2 regions of the Kitasatospora sp. NPDC041917 genome follow, and region 2 is predicted to be linked to the other one. Evidence: riboswitches for the same ligand, from Rfam matches in the RefSeq annotation. Region 2 holds a riboswitch; the other holds the start of a gene.
The links. Region 2 has a riboswitch for thiamine pyrophosphate ahead of thiO (glycine oxidase ThiO). Riboswitches for the same ligand answer to the same signal wherever they lie in the genome.

Region 1 (8,142 bases), on a different contig from region 2:
GCAGGTACCTCCGCGGCAGCGCGGCCCGCGGAGCGACAGTGGCAGTGGCAGTGGCAGTGGCAGTGGTCATGCCGGGCGACGCTAGGGCCCTCGACCCGGTCGAGGGCAAGCGCGGCTACCGCCGGACCACCGGCTCCTGCAGCTCGGTGACCCACCCGGCCCGGTCCTCCGGGCACTCCAGGTACAGCTCCCGGGCGTAGCCGGCCGAGCGGTAGCCGTTCTCCTCGATGAAGCGGGCCAGTTCCTGGCCGGTGCCCAGCACGTCGTCCATCGGGCCGCGGTGCACGATCGTCGCCGCCTCCTCGATCGGCGGCAGGTCGAGCACCTCGAAGTCGTGCTCACCCGGCCGCACCGACGGGCCCACCGGGACGGCCACCAGGACCAGCACCGAGCCGTTGCCCTCCGGCGCGTCCTGGTAGCGGGCGACGGACGGGCCGGCCGCCTCGACCCCGGCCGCGGCCAGCCTCCGGCACAGTTCGGCGAACAGCGGCCCGATCACCGGGCCGATGTCCTCCGGCTCGTAACTCGTGGCCGCACCGGCCAGTTGGGCCACCCGGACGGACGGCACCCGCTTCACCACGACATCGTGTGCGGACATGGTCCCCTCGCTCTCGATCGTCCGGAGCCTCGCCTCCACCCGGGCCAGCCGCAGCTCGTCGGCGGCGATCGCCTCGGCGAGCTGGGCCCGCCGCAGCCGCAGCATGCCGCGCAGTTCGGCCGCGTCCACCTGCTCGTCCAGGACGGCGCGCACCTGCTGCAGGGTGAAGCCGAGCTCCTTGAGCGCGATCACCCGGTTGAGCCGGGCCAGTTGGGACGCCTCGTAGGAGCGGTACCCGCTGATCGGGTCCACCCGGGCGGGCCGCAGCAGCCCGATCGCGTCGTAGTGGCGCAGCATCCGTACCGACACCCGGCCGTGGCTGGCGAAGTCTCCGATGTTCAACATGATGCGCCCACTCCATCCCCTGCCACCGTGTCAGGGTCAACCCGGCCGTCCGGGAAACACCGAGGGCGGGTGCCGAGCGAACTCGGCACCCGCCCTGAGCAGGTGGTTCTCCTACCAGCGGAGAGCGTGGGATTCGAACCCACGGTGACGGGTCACGCCACGACAGTTTTCAAGACTGTTCCCTTAGGCCGCTCGGGCAGCTCTCCAGGCGGAGGTCAGCCTAACGGGTCCGGCGGGGTTCGGCGCACACGTTTCGGTGCGGGCGGGGGTCACGACTGGTCGCCCTCGCGCTGACCGAGGGTGACCTTGGTGTTGAAGGTCTGGCCGTTGCGGGTGTACTCGACGTCGACGGTCTCGCCGGGCTTGTGCGTCCAGATCCGGCTGACCAGGGCCGGGCCGTTGTCGATCGGCACGCCGCCGAGCTTGGTGATGACGTCGCCCGGCTTGAGGCCGGCCTTGTCGGCCGCGCCGCCGGGGGTGACGGCCGGCTGGCCCTGGATGTCCTTGGTCTGGATCTGCGCGCCGTCGCCCTTGTAGTCGTCGTTGCGCAGCACGTCGAGCTTGGCGTAGACCGGCTTGCCGGTCTTGATCAGGGTGTCCGCGACCCACTTGGCCTGGTTGATCGGGATGGCGAAGCCCAGGCCGATGCTGCCGGCCCGGCCGTTGGCGGAGGCGTTGGACTGGATCGCCGAGTTGATGCCGATCACCGCGCCACCGGAGTCGAGCAGCGGGCCGCCGGAGTTGCCGGGGTTGATCGAGGCGTCGGTCTGCAGGGCGTTCATGTACGAGGCCTGCGAGCCGGTGTCGTCGCCGGAGGCCACCGGGCGGTCCTTGGCGCTGATGATGCCGCTGGTGACGGTGGACTCCAGGCCGTACGGCGCACCGATCGCGACGGTGGCGTCACCGACGTTGACCTTGTCGGAGTCGGCCAGCGGCAGCGGGGTCAACTTGCTCTTCGGCGGGTTGTCGATCTTGACCACGGCGACGTCGTAGCCCTCGGCGTGGCCCAGCACGGAGGCGCTGTAGGAGCTACCGTCGGCGAACTTGACGGTCAGTTTGCCGCCGTTGAGGGTCGGCGCGACCACGTGGTTGTTGGTGAGGATGTGGCCCTCGGTGTCGAAGACGAAGCCGGTGCCGGTGCCCGACTCGCCGTTGCCCTGCGCCTTGATGGTGACGACGCTGGGCAGCGCCTTCTGCGCGATGGCGGCGATCGAGCCGGGGGCGGGCTCGTTCTTCTGGGTGTCGCTGGCCTGCACGGTGGTGCTGCGGTGGTCGTTCGCGGAGCTGCGCTTGTCGGCATTGTCGGTGACGGTCACACCGAGCACGCCGCCGGCCACACCGGCGACCAGCGCGACGGCCGCGATCAGGGCGACCAGGCCGCCGCGCTTCTTGCGCGGGCCGCCGGGGCCGACCGGACCGCCGGGGTGGTCCGCCGGGTAGCCGAGCGGGCCCGCCGGGCCGCCGGGGTAGCCCGCGCCGCCGGAGGTGGAGTCGTGGGTGGGGCCCCAGCCGCCGAGCGGCTGACCGGCCCCGAAGGGGTGGTGGCCGTGCGCGGCGGGGGCGGCGCCGTAGCCCTCGTGCGCGACGGGGGCGGCCGGAGCGGCGCCGTAGCCCTCGTGCGCGACGGGGGCCGGGACGCCGTGGGTCGGGGTGGCGTACGGGTTGTCGGCCGGCGGCAGCGCCGGGGCGGCGGGGGCCGCGGCCGGGGCGGGCGCGGCGAGCGGGGCCACCGGAGCCTGCGGGGCGGGCGGCAGGACCGGCGGCGGCGCGTCGATGTAGCCGGTGACCGGGTCGACGGCCGGCTGCTCGGCGGCGGGCGCCGCAGGGGCCGCGGGGGCCTCCGGTGCGGGCACCTTGGTGAAGGCGACGGTGGGCTTGTGCCCGCCCTCGGCCGGGACACCCTCGGCCGCGACGGCGTCGACGGGCGGTGCCGCCTCGACGGGGGCGGCCTCGACGGCGCCCGACTCCGGCTCGGGCACCCGCCGGAAGGCCATGGTCGGCTGGTGCCCGCCCTGAGCGGGGCCTTCGGAAGCGGACTCGGCCGCCCCCTGCCCGGCGGGCTGCTCCCCCTGCGGCCCGGCGGGCCCAACCTCGCGCTCGGTGCTCACGGACGACCTCCATAGCTGGCAGAACCAAGGACCATAGTTTTTCGCACTGTCGATTCGATTGCCGTAAGGACCCCTCTGAAGAACTCATAAGAATCCTTAGCCGACGCAGACGCCGACACCCGACGCCGGCACCGAACACCGGCTCCGACACCGGCACCCACGCCGGCACCCACGCCGGCACCGGCACCGACGGCCGAGGCTCCCCTCCCCCGCCGGGCGTCCCGCGATGCGGACCGCACACCCTCGGCCTTGGGCGTTCGCCCCCGTGCCGGTTAGCCTGTCGCTCCAAACTGACACGCGGGAGCTTGGACCCACCAGGCTGAGAGTGCGCATGTCGACCGTACGCCACACGAGTGACGGACGGTCGAGGGGGCGCTGACCGCCGGAACCTGTCCGGGTAATGCCGGCGTAGGGAGTATCGGCCATGCCGCCTGCTTCGCCATCCTCTTCTTCGGGCGCGAACGTTCCCGCCCCCGGTGCGGACGCCTCCGCCGCGGGCGCGACCGCCGTCCTGGAGCGCCCCGAGCACGTCGAAGCGCCCCTGGTGCTGGACACCGAGCCGCCGCGCACGCTGCGCTTCCGGGACCACTTCGCGCTCTGGATGAACCTGGGCGTCAGCCTGATCGGCTTCTCCACCGCCGCCACCGTGCTCGGCGCCCCCGGCAGCGAGCTGTCGCTGGTCGCCGCGGTGACCGCGATCACGGTCGGTACGGCGGTCGGCACCGCGATGCTCGGCGTGGCCTCGCTGATCGGCGCCCGCACCGGCGCCCCCGCGATGGCGAACCTGCGCGGGCTGTTCGGCACCCGGCTGTCGTACCTGCCGACGGTGCTGAACATCGTGCAGTGCATCGGCTGGGGCGTGTTCGAGCTGCTGACCATCTCGGCGGGCGCGCAGACCGTCGCGCACACCACCGGCTACCGCTGGCTGTTCGTCCTGCTCGCGGGCGCGCTGACCACGGCGCTGACCATCTGGCCGCTGGGCTCGATCGCGGTGCTGCGCCGCTTCGTGGCCGGGGCGGTCGCGGTGGCGATGGTGTACTTCACCGTCCAGCTGGGCCGCCAGGGCGTGCCGGACCCGGGGGCGGGCAACTGGCACGGCTTCCTGGGCGCCACCGACGCGATGATCGCGGTGTCGGTCTCCTTCGTCCCGCTGGCCGCCGACTACACCCGGCACTCGCGCACCCCGCGCTCGGCGTTCTGGGGCAGCTTCTCCGGCTACACGATCGCCCAGGTCTGGTGCTACGTGCTCGGCCTGATGGCGCTGCTGCAGTCGGACGGCGATCCGAACCGGATCTTCGACTCCTTCCTCGGGGTCTGGGCCGGCTGGCTGTTCCTGCTGGTGCTGGTGCTGCGCGAGACGGACCAGTCCTTCGCCAACGTGTACTCGACGGCGATGTCGGTGCAGAACCTGCTGCCGAAGGTGGACCGCCGGGTGCTCTCCGGCACGATCGGCGCGCTGACCACCGTGCTGGCGCTGCGGATCGACGAGTTCACCGACACCTACTACGGCTTCCTCGGGCTGATCGGCTCGGTGTTCGTGCCGCTGCTGGCGGTGCTCGTGGTGGACTACTTCCTCGGCGCCGGGCGGCGCGGCTGGAACCTCTCCGCCGACGCGCCGTCCCGCTGGCCGATGCTGCTGCCGTGGGCCCTGGGCTTCGCGGTCTACCAGTTCATCGCGCCGACCAAGGTGGCCGGCTGGTGGACGGACTTCTGGACCTCGGCCCAGGAGTCGCTGCACTTCACCCCGCAGGAGTGGACCTCCGCCTCGCTGTTCGCCTTCCTGGTGCCCGCCCTGGTCACCTGGGCGCTCACCCCGCTCTCCCGCCGCGCCGACCGGCACTGAGCGGGCCGCCCGCACCGGGCGAAGCGGGGGCGGCCCGGCCCCGCGGGCCCGGCCGGGACGGCCCCGCGGGCAGGAAGACGGCCCCACAGGTTGGGGCCGTCTTTGTCCGCGCTTCACCTGTGCCGCCTATCGTTGGGCCTGTGACCAGCCCAGACCTGTCCTCGCCGGCGGCGCGCACCGTGCCGTCCGTCCAGGTGATCGCCCACCGCGGTTCCTCCCACGCCCTGCCCGAGCACACCCTCGCGGCCTACCGGCGCGCGCTCGACGAGGGCGCCGACGCGCTGGAGTGCGATGTCCGGGTCACCGCCGACGGCGCGCTGGTCTGCGTGCACGACCGCCGGATCGGCCGGGTCTCCAACGGCCGGGGCACCGTCTCGGCGATGACCCTCGCCGAGCTGGAGGACTACGACTTCGGCGCCTGGAAGACCGGCCGCCCCAGCGTCGACCCGGAGCTGCGCGGCGTGCTGCGGCTGGAGCGGCTGCTGGAGCTGGTGGTGGAGTGCGGCCGCCCGGTGGACCTGGCGATCGAGACCAAGCACCCGGTGCGTTTCCGCGGCCGGGTGGAGGCCGAGCTGCTGCGGACGCTGGAGCGGTTCGGGATCGGCGCGACCCGGGGCGGCGACCGCCCGTCCGCCCGGATCATGAGCTTCTCCTCGATCGCGCTGAACCGGGTGGCCGCCGCCGCGCCGCAGTACCGGCGGGTGTTCCTGTTCGAGCGGACCCTGCCGCTGCTCGGCCGGCTGCGCGAGGGTTCGCCGCTGCCGGGCGGGGCGCGGATCGCCGGCCCGGGCATCGAGCTGGTGCGGGCCCGCCCGCACCTGGTGACCAGGCTGCGCGAGCTGGGGCACGAGGTGCACGTGTGGACGGTGGACGAGCCGGCCGACGTCGAGCTCTGCCTGGAGCTCGGGGTGTCCGCGATCATCACCAACCGGCCCGCGGAGGTGCTGGCGCAGCTCGGCCGGTGATCCGCCGGTGCGTCCGGGGCCGCACCCGCCCGATCCGGTCGCCCCGAACCGGTCGCTCCGTCAGGTCACTTGCGTCCGGTCGGCCCGATCCGATCACCCGATCCGATCACCCCGATCCGATCACTCCGGTCCGATCACTCTGGTCGGCAGTCAAACCTTCCTTGCGCGAAATTGCCGGAATTCTTGCATCCAGGCGACAGAGGGTGAGCACGGAATGACCTGATGTCGACCGTCGGTCGCCGCACTCGAAATGGGCTCGCGGGATCGTCCGGTGCTCGTTTCCGACGCATTACCAAGGGGCATCTCTCCCTCGGCATACGCTGAAGGAGGTCCGGGGGTGGCGTTGATGGTGGCGCGTGAAGTGCCGACTTCATCGACCATGGCAGTGCCGCACGGCCCAGCGAGTGTCGGGGTCGCACGGCGCCGACTGCGTCGAGATCTGGGTGACCGGCAGATACCGGAACCGGTCATCGATGATGCTGTTCTGATCCTTTCCGAGCTGTTGAGCAACGCCTGTCGATACGCCCGTCCGCTCGGCCCGCTGCCGGCCCTGGGCCGCAGCGGCCGGGCCGAGGTGCTCGGGCAGGTGCTGGTCGGCGTCCCGTCCGGGACGCGCGCCGCACCGGGCGGCCGGGAGTCCGCCGAGGGCTCGGACGAGCCGGACGGCGGCGTGCTGGTCCGCTGGCAGATGCACGCCGACGGGGTGCTCACCCTGGAGGTCACGGACGGCGGGGCGGCCACCCGGCCGCTGCCCGCGAGTCCCTCGCTGACCTCGCGCGGCGGCCGCGGCCTGAGCATCGTCGACCAGCTGGCCAGCGACTGGGGCGTGCGCGACGCCCCCGGCGAGGTCACGGTCTGGGCGGCGCTGCCCGCCCGGGCCCGGCACGCCCGGCGCACCGGGGGCGACGCCCGTAGCGCGTGAGCCGGGCGCGGGGAATGTGTCGTTAGGCTTCCCGGAACACAGGACCACCGTTTCCGGGAGAGCCGCAGCATGGGCAAGAAGGCCGCCAAGAAGGCGCCGCAGCGCCAGTCCACCACCGCCGTCACGGGCGAGATCCCCGTGGTCGGGGCCCGCGAGGACTGCCCCTGCGGCTCCGGCCGCCGGTACAAGGCGTGTCACGGCCGGGAGGCCTCGCACGCGGTGCAGGAGCTGGTGCACCGCCCGTTCGAGGGCCTGTCGGGCGAGGCCGACTGGGTGGCGCTGCGCGAGCTGGTGCCCGCCGCCACGGTGCCGCTGACGCTGGCCGCCGGGGTGACGGACGGCGCCACCGGTGACGTCCCGTCGGTGACCCTGGCCACCGTGCTGCCGCTGGCCTGGCCGGCCCTGCGCCGCCAGGACGGCTCGATCCTGCTCGGCCTGCAGACCCAGTCCGCCTCCGGCGACCTCAGCCGCGACCTCGCGGACGCCCTGGAGCTGGCCCTGGCCACCGAGCCGGGCAGCCCGGTGCCGGCCCGCCGGACCGTCCCGGGCGGGCGCCGCCTGCAGGACCTGCTGGACGCCGGGGCCGCGTTCACGCCCACCGTGCACACCGGCTTCGAGTTCTGGCTTGAGGACGCCGAGGCCGCCACCGGTGAGGTCGCCGCCTCCCTGGAGCGCGCCAACGCCTCGGCCATCCCGACCGAGAAGCTCGCCGGCGTGGACTCCGCCTACTGGTGCGGCACTCCGGACAAGAACCACCTGCGCTGGGTGATGACCGTGCCGGAGGAGCAACTGCTGGACGCGCTGGCCCGGCTGAACGCGGCCGGCGAGGCCTCGCTCGGCGCGGACACCCGCCTGGTGGGCTCGTTCCGCGCGCACGGCCTGACCGTCCCGGTGTGGGACCTCCCGCTCGCGATGACCGCCGCCGACTGCGAGAAGCCGGCCGCCGAGTTCGCCGAGCGGCTCGCCGCCGTGCTCGCCGACGGGACCCCGCTGACCGCCGAGGAGCGGCGCGCCCGCGCGAACCTGGTGAACCGTCAGGTCACCCTGAACTAAAGCGCGCAGGATCCGCGTGATACGCGTCACATTGTCGCGGTGAACGCGCAATTTCCGGGCGTGGAGGGCGTCTTGGAAATTGGCGCGGGCGCAGATCCTTGTTACTGTCTAAAGAGTCCGGCCGCTGGTGCATCCCCCGTCGCCAGCGGCCGGATCTTTTGTTTTTCCGGAACGCCCCGGTGCACGCCCCGACGCGGAGGCCCCGACGCCCCGCCCGGCACCTGCGCTCCTCAGTAGGCCGAGCGTCCGCTGTCCAACCGGACCGCCGCCTCCACCAACTCCCCCAGCAGCGGCCCGACCTGCGGCAG
Region 2 (8,142 bases):
CGGCCAGTACCTGGACGTCCTGGAGCCGGTGGCCGGCGACTCGACCGACGAGGGCGCGCTGGACCGGGCGCGGACGGTGCTGCACTACAAGTCCGCGAAGTACACCATCGAGCGGCCGCTGCAGGTGGGTGCGCTGCTGGCCGGTGCCGGGCCGGAACTGGTCGAGGCCTACGGGGCGTTCGGGTTGCCGCTGGGCGAGGCCTTCCAGCTGCGCGACGACCTGCTCGGCGTCTTCGGGGACCCGGCCGTCACCGGCAAGCCGGCCGGGGACGACCTGCGCGAGGGCAAGCGCACCCTGCTGGTCGCGCACGCGATGCGGGGCCTGCCGGCCGCCGACGCCCGGCACCTGGACGAGCGGCTCGGCGCGCCGGACCTGGCGGCCCCGGAGGTCGCCGAGCTGCGCGCGCTGGTCGCCCGCAGCGGCGCGCCCGAGCTGGTGGAGCACCGGATCGAGGAGCTGATGCGGCAGTCGCTGGCCGCGCTGGAGGCCGCTCCGCTCGCCGACGACCGGGCCCGTACGGTGCTGCTGGCCCTGGCCGAGGCCGCCACCGTCCGCAAGTACTGACGGACGGCGACGGCCCCGGGGGCCTGCGGGCCCCCGGATCCCGCTGATCCGGGCCGGTCAGAGCGCGGCGCGCACCCGGCGGGACAGCTCGGCGGCGGCCGCCCGCGGATCCGCCGCGGCGGTGACGGCCCGCACCACGACGATCCTGCGGGCACCGGCGGCCAGCACCTCGTCCAGGTGGCCGAGGTCGATCCCGCCGATCGCGAACCACGGCCGGTCGGTGTCCTGCTTCGCCGCGTACGAGACCAGGCCGAGGCCCGGGGCCGGGCGGCCCGGCTTGGTCGGGGTCGGCCAGACCGGGCCGGTGCAGAAGTAGTCCGTACCGGGTTCGGCGATCGCCGCGTCCACCTCGGACTCGGCGTGGCAGGAACGGCCGATCAGCACGTCCTCGCCGAGGATCGCCCGGGCGGCCTGCACCGGCAGGTCGTCCTGGCCGAGGTGCAGGACGTCCGGCCGGGCCGCGTGGGCGACGTCGGCACGGTCGTTGACGGCCAGCAGCTTGCCGTGCCGGCGGCAGGCGTCGGCGAAGACCTCCAGGGCCTCCAGCTCCTGCTTGGCCTCCAGGCCCTTGTCCCGCAACTGGACGATGTCCACCCCGCCCGCCAGCGCCGCGTCCAGGAACTCGGCGAGGTCGCCCTGCTCCCGGCGGGCGTCGGTGCACAGGTAGAGCCGGGCGTCGGCCAGCCGGGTACGCAGCGTGTCCGCCGCCATCAGATCAGCATCGCCTGGGCGCGGCGCTTCACCTCGGTGCCGCGGTTCTCCCGCAGCGCCTGGATCGGGCTACCGGGCAGCGACGGGTCCTCGGTGAAGAGCCACTCCAGGATCTCCACGTCGTTGTACCCGCAGTCCCGCAGGACGGTCAGGGTGCCGGACAGGTGCTTGACCAGGCCCGGGCCGTCGATGAACGCCGCCGGGACCTGCAGCGACTTGTTCGGCCCGCGCCGGACGGCGATCAGGCCGCCGTTCTTGACCAGGTCACGTACCTCGGTGACCCGGACCCCCCACTGCTCCGAGATGTCGGGCAGGTACATCCAGTCGGTGACCAGGGCTTCAATCTTGCTTTCGATCTCACTCACGCCACCAGACTGCCACCTCCGCGGCCCACCGCGCACCAGGCACTACCCCGCGACGGCCGACTTCAGCGGCACCGCCGGGTCGCCCGCCCGGGCCGGATCCAGGGCCGTACCGCGCTCGATCAGCCTCCGCCCCTGGGTGAGGTCGCGCGGCCGGTCCACGGCCAGCAGCGCGCTCGGCACGCCGTCGCGCAGCCAGAGCACCGACCAGTCGCCGTCCCTCGGGGAGCCGCGCCACAGCAGCTCGTCGCCCTCGGCGTGCCGGCCGGCGTACTGGACCATCCGGCCGAACTGCTCGGACCAGAAGTACGGCACCGGGTCGTAGGCCGGCGCGTCCGCGCCCAGGACGGCTGCGGCCACCGCCTCGCCGGACTGCAGGGCGTGGTCCCAGTGCTGGACGGCCAGCCGGGCCCCGGCCCGGGCCGAGGGGTAGCTGACGCAGTCGCCGGCCGCGAACACCCCGGGCACCGAGGTGCGCAGCCGCCCGTCCACCACGACGGCGCCGGCCGCGTCCAGCTCGACCCCGGATCCGGCCAGCCATCCGGTCGCGGGGCGGGCCCCGATGCCGACCACCACCTCGTCGGCGGGCAGGTGCGAGCCGTCCGCCAGCAGCACCGCGCCGGGCTGGACGGCGGCCACGCCGACCCCGCAGCGCAGGTCGACCCCGGCCCCGGCGTACCAGGCGGCCATCGCCGAGCCGACCTCGGTCGGCAGCGCGCCGGGCAGCGGCGCCGGGCCGGCCTCGACCACGGTCACCTCGCAGCCCGCCGCGCGGGCCGCGGTGGACACCTCGGCGCCGATCCAGCCCGCGCCGACCAGCACCAGCCGCAGCCCGGGGCGCAGCAGCGCGCGCAGCGCCAGGGCGTCGTCCAGGGTGTGCAGCAGGTGCGCGCGCTCGGCGCCGGGCAGGGCCCGCGGGACGGCGCCGGTGGCGATCACCAGCGAGCCGTACGGGAGGTCGCCGCCGTCGGTGTGCAGCACGCCGGGGGTCAGGCCGGTGGCCCGGCGGCCGGTGAGCAGCTCGATGCCGAGCGGCCCGTAGTCGATGTCCAGGGCGGTGGAGTCGGCCTTGCCGAGCAGCACGTCCTTGGAGAGCGGCGGCCGGTCGTACGGCGCGTGCGGCTCCTCGCCGACCAGCACGATCGGCCCCTGCCGGCCGCCCTGCCGCAGCTTGAGGGCGCACTGCGCCCCGGCCAGCCCGGCTCCGACGACGACCACCTGATCCGTTCCGCTCAGCTCTGCCACGCCCGTCACTGTACTCAGCGCGACGCGGCGGCCTGCGGGCCGTCCGCCCGCTGTACGGGCCTTCGGCCGGGCCGACCCCCGGCGTTAAGGTGGGGGCACCACACGGGAGCCCGGCGCACCGGGCTGAGAGGCGGGCTGGCACGGCCTGCGACCGTCCGAACCTGATCCGGGTCATACCGGCGAAGGGAGAAGAGCAGCTTTGTCACGCTTGCCATCAGGCGCCCACGCCGACGTGCTGGTGATCGGCGGGGGCGTCATCGGCCTCACCGTCGCCTGGCGCGCCGCGCAGCGCGGGCTGCGGAACGTGATCGTGGTCGACCCCTCCCCCGGCGGCGGGGCCGCCGGGGTCGCGGCCGGGATGCTCGCCCCGGTCACCGAGCTGCAGTACGGCGAGGAGCCGCTGCTCCGCCTCGGGATGGCCTCGAACGAGCGGTACGCGGCCTTCGCCGCCGAGCTCTCCGAGGCGAGCGGCGGCCGGGACACCGGCTACCGCCGCTGCGGCACCGTCGCCGTGGCGCTGGACTCCGACGACCGCGAGGAACTGCGCGAGCTGCACGCCTTCCACCAGCGGCTCGGTCTGGACTCGACCTGGCTGACCGGCCGGGAGGCCCGCAGGCTGGAGCCGATGCTCGCCCCCGGCGTGCGCGGCGGCCTGCACGTCGCGGACGACCACCAGGTGGACCCCCGGCGCCTGCTCACCGCCCTGGCCGCCGCCTGCGAGAACGCGAACGTCCTGCTGCACCGCGCCGAGGCCGTCGAGCTGCTGGTCGAGGGCGGCCGCGCGACCGGCGCCCGGCTCTCGACCGGGGAACGGGTGGGCGCCGGGCAGGTCGTCCTCGCCGCCGGCCCGCACAGCCACCGGCTGCCCGGCCTGCCCGACGGTGTGCTGCCCGCGATCCGCCCGGTGAAGGGGCAGGTGCTGCGGCTGCACGTCCCGGACGCCTACCGCCCGTTCCTGTCCCGCAACGTCCGCGCCGTCGTCCGCGGCCGGCACCTGTACCTGGTGCCCCGGGAGAACGGCGAGCTGGTGGTCGGCGCGACCACCGAGGAGCAGGGCTACGACACCACCGTCACCGCTGGCGGGGTGTACGAACTCCTGCGCGACGCCCACGAGTTGGTCCCGGGAATCACCGAACTCCCGCTGCTGGAGACCTCCGCCGGGCTGCGCCCCGGATCGCCGGACAACGCCCCGCTGCTCGGCCCGACGTCACTGCCCGGGCTGGTCGCCGCCACCGGCCACTACCGCAACGGCGTGCTGCTCACCCCGGTGACCGCCGACCTGGTCTCCGAGTACCTGGCCACCGGTGAAGTCCCCGAAACGGCAAGGCCGTTCACGCCCCTGCGCTTCTCCCCCGAACCCCCCGCTGCGAAGGCCTCCGCATGACCGAGATCGCCCCGAACGAGATCACCCTGACCGTCAACGGCGAGCCCCGCCGGGTGTCCGCCACGACCACCCTCGCCGAGGTGGTGGCCGCCGTCAGCGCCGCCAACACCGGTGTCGCCGCCGCGCTCAACGAGGCCGTGGTGCCCCGCGGTTCGTGGCCCGGGACGGCGCTGGCCGGCGGCGACCGGATCGAGATCCTCACCGCCGTGCAGGGAGGCTGAACCATGGCCGACGACCTTCTGACCATCGCCGGGACGGCCTTCTCCTCCCGGCTGATCATGGGCACCGGGGGCGCCCCCAGCCTGGAGGTCCTGGAGCGCGCGCTGCTCGCCTCCGGCACCGAGCTGACCACCGTCGCCATGCGCCGGGTCGACGCCACCACCCAGGGCTCCGTGCTCGACGTGCTGACCCGCAACGGCATCCGGGTGCTGCCCAACACGGCCGGCTGCTTCACCGCCGGCGAGGCCGTGCTGACCGCCCGACTGGCCCGCGAGGCGCTCGGCACCGACTGGGTCAAGCTGGAGGTGATCGCCGACGAGCGCACCCTGCTGCCCGACCCGATCGAGCTGCTGGACGCCGCCGAGACGCTGGTCGACGACGGCTTCACCGTCCTGCCGTACACCAACGACGACCCGGTGCTGGCCCGCAAGCTGGAGGACGTCGGCTGCGCGGCCATCATGCCGCTGGGCTCGCCGATCGGTTCGGGCCTGGGCATCCGCAACCCGCACAACTTCCAGCTGATCGTGGAGGGTGCGGGCGTCCCGGTGATCCTGGACGCGGGCGCCGGCACCGCCTCCGACGTGGCGCTGGCGATGGAGCTGGGCTGCGCCGCGGTGATGCTCGCCTCTGCGGTGACCAGGGCTCAGGACCCGGTGCTGATGGCCGAGGCGATGCGGCACGCCGCCGAGGCGGGCCGGCTCGCCCACCGGGCCGGCCGGATCCCGCGCCGCTTCCACGCCGAGGCCTCCTCCGCGATGGCCGGCCGGGCCGACCTGGACAGCCGCGAGCGCCCCGCGTTCTGAACCGTCGCGCATGTCACAAGCCGGTCCCGGAGGCGGTGTCCTCCGGGACCGGCCGTCCCGGGCGGCTCTAGACTCTCCGAGTGGACATGGCACTGCACGACCCCTTGATCGGCGCCCTGCTCGACAACCGGTACCGGGTCGAGCAGCGCGTCGCGACCGGCGGGATGTCCACCGTCTACAAGGGCACCGACACCCGTCTGGACCGCGTGGTCGCACTCAAGGTGATGCACCCTTCGCTGGCCGGCGACGCGGGTTTCACCGCCCGCTTCATCCGCGAGGCCAAGGCCGTCGCCAAGCTCACCCACCCCAACGTGGTCACCGTCTTCGACCAGGGCGCGGACGGCGGTCACGTCTTCCTCGCCATGGAGTACGTGCCCGGCCGCACCCTGCGCGACCTGCTGCGCGACCGCGGCGCGCTGTCCGTCCGGGCCGCTCTGGACGTGCTGGAGCCGGTACTGGCCGCGCTCGGCGCCGCCCACCGGGCCGGGCTGGTCCACCGCGACGTCAAGCCCGAGAACGTGCTGATCACCGACGGCGGCCTGGTCAAGGTCGCCGACTTCGGCCTGGTCCGGGTGCTCGGCACCGCCGACGGCGCGCCCACCTCGACCACCACCGCCACCGGCGGCACGGTCATGGGCACCGTCTCCTACCTGGCCCCCGAGCAGATCCTCCCGGACGCCCCGACCGACCAGCGGGTGGACGTCTACGCGGCCGGCATCCTGCTGTACGAGATGCTCACCGGCCGCCGCCCGCACACCGGCGACAATCCCGTCCAGGTCATGTACAAGCACCTGCACGAGGACGTCCCGGCCCCCTCCCTGGTCGCCCCCGCCATCGGCCCCGAACTGGACGCGATAGTGGCCGGCGCCTGCGCCCGGTCCGCCGACGCGCGCCCGTACGACGCGGTCGAGCTGCTCGCCGCCCTCCAGCGGGTGCGCCGCACCCTCACCCCGGCCGAGCTGGACGCCGAGCCGCCGGCCTCCACCCGGCCCGGCTCTCGCTACCCGACCACTGAGCCGACCTCGGTGGTCCAGCCGCTGCCGCGGCCCGCCGACGCCCCGCCGACCGAGCGCACCAGCGTGCTGGACATGCCGCCGGAGCTGATGGACGAGCTGCTCGCCGAGCCCCGCCCGTACGACGAGCCGACCCCGGTGCAGCGGCGCCGGCCGGCCACGCCGCGCCGCCGTCTCCCCCGTGGGCCGCTGATCTGGACGGCCGCGGTGGCCGCCCTGGTCCTGGCGATCGGCGGCGCCACCTACGGGATCTCCGAGGGGCTGTACGGCGCGGTGCCGGGCGTGCTCGGCAAGGACCGGGCCGAGGCGCAGCGGGTCCTGGACAAGGAGGGCCTGCACGGCAGGTTCGTCGAGGTGTTCAGCGAGTCCGTGCCGTCCGGGCAGGTGATCTCCGTGGATCCCGGGGTGGGTGCGCGCACCCGCAAGAGCGACAGCGTCACCGTCACCGTCTCCCGGGGCCCCAAACGGATCGCGGTGCCGGACCTCGCCGGCAAGAGCTCCGCCGACGCCGCCTCGGCCCTGGCCGGCGCCCAGCTGACCAGGGGCGGTGTGACCGAGACCTACGACGACACCGTGCCCGAGGGCTCGGTGATCAGCAGCTCGCCGGCGGCCGGGCAGCTGCTGCAGGAGAACTCCGCGGTCTCGCTGGTGGTCAGCAAGGGCATGGTGCCGGTCCCGAACGTCACGGGGATGGGCAAGGACGAGGCGCAGAAGGCGCTCCAGGCGGCGGGCTTCACCATGCAGACCAGCGGCTGGGACGTGTTCGGCGCGGTCACCTCCTCCGGCCAGAGCCCGGCGGCGGGCGAGCGGCGCCCGCAGCGCAGCGTGGTGACGGTCAAGTTCTCGCTGTTCTAGGGCGCGTCCGACCCGCCCGGCCGCCGCGAGGGGTTCAGCGCAGCGGCCCGTCGCCGGGCTCCTCCTGGTAGGAGTAGCGCTGCTCGCGCCAGGGGTCGGCGAGGTTGTGGTAGCCGCGCTCCTCCCAGAAGCCGCGCCGGTCGGCCCGCATGTACTCCACCGCGCGCACCCACTTGGGGCCCTTCCAGGCGTACAGCCGCGGCACCACCAGCCGCACCGGGAAGCCGTGCTCGGCGGTGAGCGCCTCGCCGTTGCGGTGGGTGGCGAGCAGGGTGCGGGGGTCGGCGAAGTCGGCCAGCCGCAGGTTGGCGCTGTAGCCGTACTCGGCCCAGACCATGACGTGGGTGACGCCCGGTGCCGGGGGCACCAGGTCGAGCACGGCGGCGGCCGACACGCCCGTCCATTCGTTGCCGAGCACCGAGAACTTGGTCACGCAGTGCATGTCCCCGACGACGGTGGTGCGCGGGAGGGCGCAGAAGGCCTCGAAGTCCCAGCTGTGCTTCTCCGCCGAGGCGGTGGCGCCGAACACCTGGAGGTCCCAGGTCAGGGGCTTGAAGCGGGGCACCGGCCCGTAGTGCAGGGCGGGCCAGCCGCGCTGCGCGCGCTGGCCCGGGGGGAGCCTCGGGTCAGACGGCGGAAGCGGTTCGTGTTTCGACTGACCCATGGATCCATGGTGACAGACGGCGGACGAGCCTCGGCGCGCGCCCCTTTGCGCGGATTCGCGCTCCGGCCCGTACAGAGCAACGGTCGAGCCCTCACCAGCACGTTCCGTGATGAATCGGATATTCCGCCACATCTCCTAGTGAGTGTGAACTTACTGGAATTTCCTCCCGAAGCGGTGCCAGGATGCGCAGCGCAGGACCCAGCACAGGACGCAGGACAGGACTCACGCAGGAGGCATCACCATGCAGGGCGATCCCGAGGTCATCGAGTTCCTCAACGAGCAGCTCACCGCCGAGCTGACCGCGATCAACCAGTACTTCCT

Region 1: it holds a riboswitch for thiamine pyrophosphate, as region 2 does, so the genes downstream of both, ACZ6EM_RS06415 (purine-cytosine permease family protein) here and thiO (glycine oxidase ThiO) in region 2, are expected to answer to the same signal.

What each region holds. Positions count from the first base shown of each region.
Region 1 covers NZ_JBVJBI010000004.1:147,629-155,770, reverse strand. Annotated here, with positions in the region: gene ACZ6EM_RS06435 (MFS transporter) at 1-70, opposite strand, end outside; gene ACZ6EM_RS06430 (MerR family transcriptional regulator) at 116-943, opposite strand; tRNA gene ACZ6EM_RS06425 (tRNA-Ser) at 1,062-1,149, opposite strand; gene ACZ6EM_RS06420 (S1C family serine protease) at 1,213-3,051, opposite strand; TPP riboswitch at 3,339-3,483, shown strand; gene ACZ6EM_RS06415 (purine-cytosine permease family protein) at 3,476-4,894, shown strand; gene ACZ6EM_RS06410 (glycerophosphodiester phosphodiesterase) at 5,035-5,859, shown strand; gene ACZ6EM_RS06405 (ATP-binding protein) at 6,206-6,781, shown strand; gene ACZ6EM_RS06400 (DUF5926 family protein) at 6,851-7,834, shown strand; gene ACZ6EM_RS06395 (bifunctional DNA primase/polymerase) at 8,065-8,142, opposite strand, start outside.
Region 2 covers NZ_JBVJBI010000017.1:180,442-188,583, forward strand. Annotated here, with positions in the region: gene ACZ6EM_RS22160 (polyprenyl synthetase family protein) at 1-565, shown strand, start outside; gene thiE (thiamine phosphate synthase) at 623-1,276, opposite strand; gene ACZ6EM_RS22170 (Rv2175c family DNA-binding protein) at 1,276-1,641, opposite strand; gene ACZ6EM_RS22175 (NAD(P)/FAD-dependent oxidoreductase) at 1,684-2,892, opposite strand; TPP riboswitch at 2,976-3,088, shown strand; gene thiO (glycine oxidase ThiO) at 3,092-4,267, shown strand; gene thiS (sulfur carrier protein ThiS) at 4,264-4,488, shown strand; gene ACZ6EM_RS22190 (thiazole synthase) at 4,492-5,289, shown strand; gene pknB (Stk1 family PASTA domain-containing Ser/Thr kinase) at 5,370-7,157, shown strand; gene ACZ6EM_RS22200 (sulfite oxidase-like oxidoreductase) at 7,192-7,821, opposite strand; gene bfr (bacterioferritin) at 8,063-8,142, shown strand, end outside.